2 linked regions of the Maricaulis maris MCS10 genome follow. The protein of the gene in region 1 binds, or shares a complex with, the protein of each later gene. Links are inferred from orthologs where the notes say so. Each region holds a gene or a part of one and is shown on either strand. Other genes may lie near its edges.

What was found.
Region 2: the proteins of tig (region 1) and rpsG are in contact, whole or in part, in a crystal structure (PDB 3GTY), measured with the Thermotoga maritima proteins. The link is inferred for Maricaulis maris MCS10 from one-to-one orthologs. Residues at the interface, in WP_004081061.1 of Thermotoga maritima: Glu122, Val124, Val129, Leu130, Tyr133, Glu188, Gly259, Ile262, Tyr263, Glu266, Ser270, Glu273, Gln274, Glu277, Arg308, Gln311, Ile312, Ser315, Tyr316, Glu325, Arg329, Arg336, Leu363, Phe366, Trp367, Arg373, Leu377, Arg381, Leu384, Glu387; in WP_004081843.1 of Thermotoga maritima: Lys34, Lys52, Lys55, Glu59, Arg62, Gln63, Glu66, Asn67, Lys69, Val71, Arg95, Ala109, Lys110, Lys111, Gly112, Arg113, Pro114, Glu117, Glu121, Ile124, Ala125, Tyr127, Asn128, Asn129, Thr130, Gly131, Lys135, Asp139, Arg142, Met143.

What each region holds. Positions count from the first base shown.
Region 1 is NC_008347.1:1,462,090-1,467,494, forward strand. Bases 2,417-5,405 are described here. They hold tig (trigger factor), read left to right. Parts: upstream 2,417-3,127; coding sequence 3,128-4,684; downstream 4,685-5,405. Other genes in these bases: MMAR10_RS06935 (hypothetical protein), read right to left, coding at 2,417-2,669; MMAR10_RS06950 (ATP-dependent Clp protease proteolytic subunit), read left to right, coding at 4,875-5,405. In the rest of the region: MMAR10_RS06925 (MATE family efflux transporter), read left to right, coding at 1-796; MMAR10_RS06930 (methyltransferase domain-containing protein), read right to left, coding at 793-1,401; more of MMAR10_RS06935, read right to left, coding at 1,434-2,416. UniProt on the Bacillus subtilis protein: Involved in protein export. Acts as a chaperone by maintaining the newly synthesized protein in an open conformation. Functions as a peptidyl-prolyl cis-trans isomerase.
Region 2 is NC_008347.1:1,948,252-1,951,152, reverse strand. It holds rpsG (30S ribosomal protein S7), read left to right. Parts: upstream 1-1,166; coding sequence 1,167-1,637; downstream 1,638-2,901. Other genes in the region: fusA (elongation factor G), read left to right, coding at 1,677-2,901; rpsL (30S ribosomal protein S12), read left to right, coding at 784-1,155; rpoC (DNA-directed RNA polymerase subunit beta'), read left to right, coding at 1-455.

The sequences.
Region 1 (5,405 bases):
CATGACTTTCCTGATGGTGGCCTGGTATCTGGTATTCAAGGAAAAGCTGATCGACTTCAAACCCGAAGACCTCGGTGAAGTCTGGCATCACTGGGTGGATGTGGCCCGGGTCGGTCTGCCGGCCTGTCTGTCGAATATTTTCAATCCCCTGGCGATGACGGTTGCCATGTCCGGGCTGGCCATGGCGCGTTTCGGTGATGCGGCGGTCGGCGGGCTTGGCGTGGCGGGCCGGATCGAGGCATTTGCGATTGTGCCCCTGTTTGCGCTGTCGGCCTGTATCGGCGCGGTTACGGGCCAGAATGGCGGCGCAGATCGACTGGACCGGGTCCGCGAGGCCTTCCGGTCCAGTTTCCTCTTCTGCATCGGCTGGAGCGTCTCGATCGCCGCCATCCTTTGGATCACGGCGCCCTGGTTGGCTGACCTGTTCCTGCCCAGTGAAGCCGGTCAGTCGGCGGCGATCGCCTACTGGCGCATCGTGCCGGTGACCATAGCCGGCTATGGCATCACGATAGCCGCTTCTGCCGGCTTCAACGGTTTGGGCCGGCCGGCCCATGGCATGGTGATCACGGCCAGTCGAGCGCTGGGTCTGATGATCCCGGCGGTCATTATTGGTGCCTACTATCTCGACGCACCGGTCGGCGTGATCTGGGGTGTCGCCTTCGCCAATGTTCTTGCCGGAGCCGCGACGGCGCTTTTCGTGCTGCTCCGCGCGCCGATGACCGCCAAGCATGGGCGTCAGCGCAAACGTCGCGCTGACCCGCAGGCCGATCCGGTTGCGGCCCAGGATACGCCCTAGCGGCGGATGAGGACCGCGCCGAGTTCGGCCTTGCCATTGAGCTGAGGATGAGGCCAGGGCTGGATGTCCGCTTCAGCCGGCCAGGTCCAGCGTTCGGCGGGAAAGAGGGCGCGCATGGCGTCGAGCGCGCAGTCAAAGGGCGGTCCGCCACGCTCGGGCTTTTGCATGAAGAGCGCATAGAGCCGCCCGCCGGGTTTCAACCATCGGGCCAGGGCTTCCTCATAGCGCGTTCGCAGGCGGGGGTGGATCGCGCACAGGAAGGTCTGTTCGTAGACCAGGTCGAGTGCTTGCTGCGGTTGCCAATCGAAGACGTCGCCAGTGATCAGCTCAACCTGTTGCCCGGCATCGGCGAACAGTTTTCTCTGCCATGCCATCGCCGTCCCGGAAAGGTCGGCGCCGGTCACCGCCAAGCCAGCCTGTGCCAGGGCGAGGAGTTCCGGAGAACGGCCACAGCCTGGAATGAGAGCGCGGTCGCCGGCAGCGAATGCGGATTGATGTTGCCAAGCTTCGAACGCCGGGTGCAATGCGCCGCGCTCCCAAGGCGTATTGCCGTCGATGAAGCGGGCTTCCCAATCAAACGCGGACCGGTTTTCGTCATGTGTCATGGCGGCACTATCGGGGACGCAAAAGGGCGCGTCTAGGCTGCCTTGTTCATGCGGTAGAGGTCGACCATGGAGAGGGATTGTGACGGGGCGGGAGTTGCCCGGTCCGCGACTACAGCCTGGCCGGAAAAGAAGCGGACGCCACTGGCCATCGCCGCCTTGAGGACGAGCAGGTCGCGCACGTCATGCAGATAGGTCGCGGCCTTCAGCTCGGCGGCTGCCTTCACCATCAGATTCAGGGCGCGGGCGTCATGGTCCATCATGCCCTCGGAATTGGCATTGGTCGGTGGCGGGCAGGCGCAGGAAAAAAGGCTGACGCCCTTGCCGGCAAATTGGCCCAGCTCGCATTCGCCGAAGGGGATTTCCGCCATCAGGCCAACGCCCAGCGGCGCCAGACCAGCCAGGGCGTCAGCTTGCACGCGCGGCTGGTCGCTGAGGCCGTCAACCCGAACGAGGAGGGACTTCCTCAATGGTTGCGGCAACTGCTCGATGAAATCTGTAAGGGCCGCGCGCTGGTCCCGGTCTTGCCAGCTGGAGGCATGGATGGCGGTGCGCAGTGTCATGCGCTTCTGTTTGCGGGCCAGTGCCGTGATCATTTCCGTCGCGGCCCCGAGTGCGCACTGGTCGAGGTCGAACTGACGGGCTGCGGACATCCGGGTTGAAATGGCCCGGCGGCCCTCCAGGGCGCGTCCGCCGATAACGATCTTTGCCAGGCAGGCATTCGCCGCCAACAATTGACGCTGGGCGTCCCAGAGCGGGCGATACTGGGCGATCACGCTTTCCTCCTCGCACTCCGCAACCGGGCGGGAGCGGGGCAGGGGGCGACTGTCTTCTTCGGACTTGACCGGGCGTGACGGCTTTTCTGCGGGCGTTGGCGGTGCTGTTGCTGTCGTAGCGGCGAGTTGCGAAATCTCGCTGGCATCAACCCGCGACGCCTGGGATTCCACGGCCATTGACTGGGTTTCGGGACTGCCGAGGAAAAAGGTCATCAACGCCTCGCCAAGCTCGGCCAGGAAGGCGGCCGGTTCGTCGGGCGGGCTTGCGAACAGGACGAGGAATCCCTCCTCGCAGGGGATCACAGCGTCATCCTCGTGTAGGCGTTTGGACAGGAATTGCTGTCCGGCCGTCATGATCTTCTTTTTCGCCGACGGCCAATTGTCACCGGCCTGCTCGCGCACGGCGTCCAGATTGAGCAGGCGGAACTGGCCGGCATCAATGCGCTCTCCGCGTGTCAGGGCCCGGCGGATGAAGGTTTTGAGGTCGGCAGTCATGAATGCTCTATCCGTGGGCGTCCTGGCAGCTGGCGTCCCGATCATGGTGGCGCCCAATGCTTAAGGCAGGATTGACCACGCTGCATCCGCCGGTCACCCGCGTCCGGTCATGCACAAGGGACGCTTGCACAGCCACGAAACCCAAGCCATAACGCCCGCCCGACCTGCGGATGTGGCGGAACTGGTAGACGCGCCAGATTTAGGTTCTGGTGCCGAGAGGCGTGGGGGTTCGAGTCCCTCCATCCGCACCATCTTCTTGGCCAACTCTCTGGAGTGGCAAGTCATCTGTTGACTGAGAGCGGGACGTCGATTTCAGGTCGGCACGCAGCGAACTGTGTGATGTGATGCGGGCCAACCGCTCCACAGCGTTGCACACGCCGAATCCGCGTGACATAACGCGCGCTCGATTTTGCACGCGGTTTCGACCGCCCGTCTGTTTGAAAATCTAAGGCTAACCCATGAACGTCATCGAGAAAGCTTCCGAAGGCTTGAGCCGCACCTATGAGATCGTCATCCCTGCTGACGACCTGCAAGCTCGCCTGGCGGCGAAGATCGAAGAGATCCGCCCAGAAGTCCGCCTGAAGGGCTTCCGCCCGGGCAAGGTGCCGACCAGCCACATCCGCAAGATGTTCGGCGAAAGCATCATGGGCGATCTGCTCAATGAGCTGGTTCCGGACACCACCCAGAAGACGCTCGACGAGAAGAAGCTGCGTCCGGCGTCCCAGCCTGACATCTCGGTGACCAGCGAAGCCAAGGATGTGCTCGCCGGCAAGGCCGACTTCGTGTTCGAGATCGCCCTTGAAATCATGCCTGATTTCGAGCCGGCCGATCCGGCCAAGCTGTCGGTCACGCGCCCGGTTGCCGAAGTCGAGGATGCGGAAGTCGATGAGGCGCTCGAGCGTCTGGCCAATGAGAGCCGTGAATTTGCCGCCAAGAAGGGCGGCAAGAATGCCAAGGCTGAAGACGGCGACGTCGTCGTGATCGACTTTGTTGGCAAGCTGGACGGCGAAGTCTTTGAAGGTGGGTCCGCCGAGGATGCGCGCGTCGCGATCGGTGACGGCGCCTTCATTCCGGGCTTTGAAGAGCAGCTGCTTGGCGCCAAGGTTGGCGAAGAGCGCGAGCTGAACGTCACCTTCCCGGAAGATTACCAGGCCGCTCAGCTGGCCGGTAAGGCCGCCGTGTTCGACGTGACTGTCAAAGGACTGGAGTCTCCCCAGGAGGCAAAAGTCGATGACGAGCTGGCCAAGCGCCTCGGCCTCGAAAACCTCGACGGGCTGAAAGATGCGCTGAAGAAGCGTTTCGCCGGTGAGCACGGTCAGCAGTCGCGCATGAAGGTCAAGCGTGACCTGCTCGACAAGCTGGACGCGGAACACAAGTTCGATCTGCCGCCGAAAATGGTCGGCGCCGAGTTCGACAATATCTGGCGCGAAGTGGCTCACGCCATCGAGCAGGACCAACTCGAGGACGAAGACAAGAACAAGTCGGAAGACGAGCTCAAGTCGGAATACCGCGAGATCGCCGAACGCCGTGTGCGCCTTGGTCTGGTGCTGGCCGAGATCGGCCGCCGCAACAATATCGACGTGACCCAGGAAGAACTGTCCCGCGCCATCAACCAGGAAGCGGTGAAGTATCCGGGCCAGGAGCGTCAGGTCGTCGAATTCTACCAGAAGAACCCGAACGCCGTCGCCCAGATGCGTGCGCCGATCTACGAAGAGAAGGTCGTTGATTACATCCTCGAGCTGGCTGACGTGACCGAGACCACCGTGTCCAAGGAAGCGCTGTACGCTGACGAGGACGAAGCGCCCGCCAAGCCGGCAAAAAAGGCCGTTGCAAAGAAAAAGGCACCGGCCAAGAAGGCGGCTGCCAAGTCCGACGACAAGCCGGCCGCGAAAAAGGCTCCGGCCAAGAAGGCTCCGGCCAAGAAAGCCGCCGCCAAGGATGAGGCACCTGCCAAAAAGCCGGCGGCGAAGAAGAAGGCTCCGGCCAAGAAGGCTGCTGCCAAGAAAGACGCGTAGACACAGTCGCGTTTCGCTTTGATACAGCGCCGGTGCTTCCCAGAAGCGCCGGCGCTTTTCATTTCAGGACGAATTGGCAGAGATCGCTGCAGCGCGCGCCTTGCCTGAAACTTCGACGCCCGCGATAGTTCCCTGTCCCGTCTGATGAGAATCGGCCCGATCCTGGTGCCGTCACCCCAAGGAGCGCGATATGCATGATCCCCAGGACGTAATGATGAATCTGGTTCCGATCGTCGTCGAGCAGACGAGCCGCGGCGAGCGCTCATTCGACATTTATTCGCGGCTCCTGAAGGAGCGCATCATTTTCATCACTGGTCCGATCGAGGACCACATGGCGAGCCTGATCATCGCCCAGCTTCTCTTCCTCGAGTCCGAGAACCCGAAAAAAGAGATCTCGATGTATATCAACTCGCCGGGTGGCGTGGTCTCCGCCGGCCTCGGTATCTACGATACGATGCAGTATATCCGCTCGCCGGTGTCGACGATGTGCCTGGGCATGGCCGCCTCGATGGGCTCGCTCCTGCTGACGGCCGGTGAAAAGGACATGCGCTTTGCGGCGCCGAACGCGCGCATCATGGTGCACCAGCCTTCGGGTGGCTTCCGCGGTCAGGCATCGGACATTGAGCGTCATGCGGCCGATATCCAGAAAATCAAGCGGCGCCTGAATGAAATCTATGTGCACCACACCGGTCGCACCTATGACGAGATTGAAAGCGCACTC
Region 2 (2,901 bases), 480 kb from region 1 along the record:
TGCAGAAGATCGAGGTCAAGGATCCGGGCGAGAGCACGTATCTGGCCGCCGAACAGGTCGACAAGATCGAGTTCATCGAGACCAATGAACGGCTCGAGGCCGAAGGCAAGCGCATGGCGACCGGTGACCCGGTCCTGCTGGGCATCACCAAGGCGTCGCTGCAGACGCGCTCCTTCATCTCGGCCGCCTCCTTCCAGGAGACCACCCGCGTCCTCACCGAGGCGGCAGTCCAGGGCAAGGAAGACACGCTCGAGGGCCTGAAGGAAAACGTCATCGTGGGCCGACTGATTCCCGCCGGCACGGGCGCCATCATGCGCCAGTACCAGGTGATCGCTGATGATCTGGATGCGGACATGCTCGCCGAGCGCGAAGCCGCTGTTGAGGCCGAAGGTCTTCCGACCGAGATTGCCGAGGCAGCTGCAGAGGAAATGGCCGCAGAAGAGGGCGCCAGCTAGCCCAATTCGGGGTCGATATCCCTGTAATGACTGAGAAAAGGCCGTCGGGTAACCGGCGGCCTTTTTGTATCGGCTGTTACCGGGCCGGGGCGCCTCAGAAAACCTCTGAACAAGCGCTTGACGAATGCGAGTCGCGTGCGTAGTTTCCGCGCTCGTTTGAAGGACGGGCCGTAACCCACGCGGTTAGACGTCGTCCACGGTAACGGAAAAACCCCAGATGCCGCCGTGCGGGCCTCGTGCCTGAGCGTCGGGATCTTTCTTTGCGTCCATCAGCATTTCAACATGCTGGGGGGCGTGGTTGTTGAGATTAGGAACGGATTAGAGCGGGATGCCAACAATCAACCAGCTCATTCGCAAGCCGCGAAAAGACAAGCCGAAGCGCAACAAGGTGCCGGCCCTACAGGCTTGCCCGCAGCGCCGAGGCGTTTGCACGCGCGTCTATACCACGACCCCGAAAAAGCCGAACTCGGCCTTGCGGAAAGTCGCCAAAGTGCGTCTGACCAACGGGCATGAAGTTGTGAGCTACATCCCGGGTGAGGGTCACAATCTGCAGGAGCACTCAGTTGTCCTTATCCGCGGTGGCCGCGTGAAGGACCTTCCGGGTGTCCGCTATCATATTCTTCGCGGCGTTCTGGATACCCAGGGCGTCAAGGACCGTAAGCAACGCCGTTCCAAGTACGGCGCCAAGCGTCCTAAGTAAGGGAGACGTCCATGTCGCGTCGTCACCGCGCAGAGAAACGCGAGATCTTTCCGGACCCCAAGTTCGGAGATCGCGATCTCACCAAGTTCATGAACTACATCATGCTCGACGGCAAAAAATCCGTCGCCGAGCGCATTGTCTATGGCGCTCTCGAAATTGTCGAAGAGAAGCTGAAGCGCGAGCCGATCCGTGTCTTCCACGATGCCTTGGACAATGTGGCCCCTGAGGTCGAGGTCCGCTCCCGCCGTGTTGGTGGTGCAACCTATCAGGTGCCGGTTGAAGTCCGCGCCGAGCGCAAGAAAGCCCTGGCCATTCGCTGGCTGACGGGTGCTGCGCGCGGTCGCAACGAAAACACCATGCGCGAGCGTCTCGCCGCTGAAATGATGGATGCCTCCGCCAATCGCGGGACCGCCGTCAAGAAGCGCGAAGACACGCACCGGATGGCGGAAGCCAACCGCGCTTTCTCGCACTACCGCTGGTAACCCCTTACAGGCACTGACCCGTACCAAGGACCCTGACAAATGGCCCGCGACTACAAAATCGAGGACTACCGCAATTTCGGCATCATGGCTCACATCGATGCTGGCAAGACGACGACGACCGAGCGGATCCTCTATTACACCGGCAAGTCCCACAAGATTGGTGAAGTGCACGATGGTGCCGCCACCATGGACTGGATGGAGCAGGAGCAGGAGCGTGGCATCACGATCACCTCGGCTGCGACAACCTGTTTCTGGAATGGCAAGCGCCTGAACATCATCGACACGCCCGGCCACGTCGACTTCACCATTGAAGTCGAGCGTTCGCTGCGTGTGCTCGACGGTGCCGTGTGCTGCCTGGATGCCAATGCCGGTGTCGAGCCGCAGACCGAAACGGTCTGGCGTCAGGCTGACCGCTACAAGGTTCCGCGCATGGTGTTCATCAACAAGATGGACAAGCTGGGCGCTGACTTCTTCAACTGTGTCAAAATGATCGAAGATCGCCTGGGCGCCACACCGCTTTGCGTTCAGCTCCCGATCGGCTCGGAAACCGAGTTCGAGGGCGTGATCGACCTGATCAAGATGAAGGAGCTCGTCTGGAAGGGTGAGGGCCTGGGCGCCGAGTGGGAAGAGCGCGACATCCGCGCCGACCTCGCCGACAAGGCTGCCGAGTATCGTGAAGCGCTGGTCGAAACAGCTGTCGAGCAGGACGAGGCGGCGATGGAAGCCTATCTGGAAGGCGAAGAGCCTTCCGAAGAGCTGCTCAAGTCGCTGATCCGCAAGGGCTGCATCGCGCTGGCCTTCAATCCGATCCTGTGTGGCACGGCCTTCAAGAACAAAGGCGTTCAGCCCCTGCTTGACGCGGTTGTCGATTTCCTGCCGAACCCGACCGAGGTTCCGGCCATCAAGGGCATCGATTTCAAGACCGAGGAAGAAGTCGTCCGTCGCGCCAGCGATGACGAGCCGACCTCGCTGCTCGCCTTCAAGATCATGAACGACCCGTTTGTCGGATCGCTCACCTTTGCGCGCATGTATTCCGGTCACCTCGAGACGGGTATTTCCCTGCTCAACACGGTGAAGGACAAGAAAGAGCGTATCGGCCGCATGTTGCTGATGCACTCCAACTCGCGTGAAGACATCAAGGAATGCTTTGCCGGCGACATTGTTGCCATTGCGGGCCTCAAGGACACGACCACGGGCGACACGCTGTGTGACCCGATGAAGCCGGTCATTCTCGAGCGCATGGAGTTCCCGGATCCGGTCATCG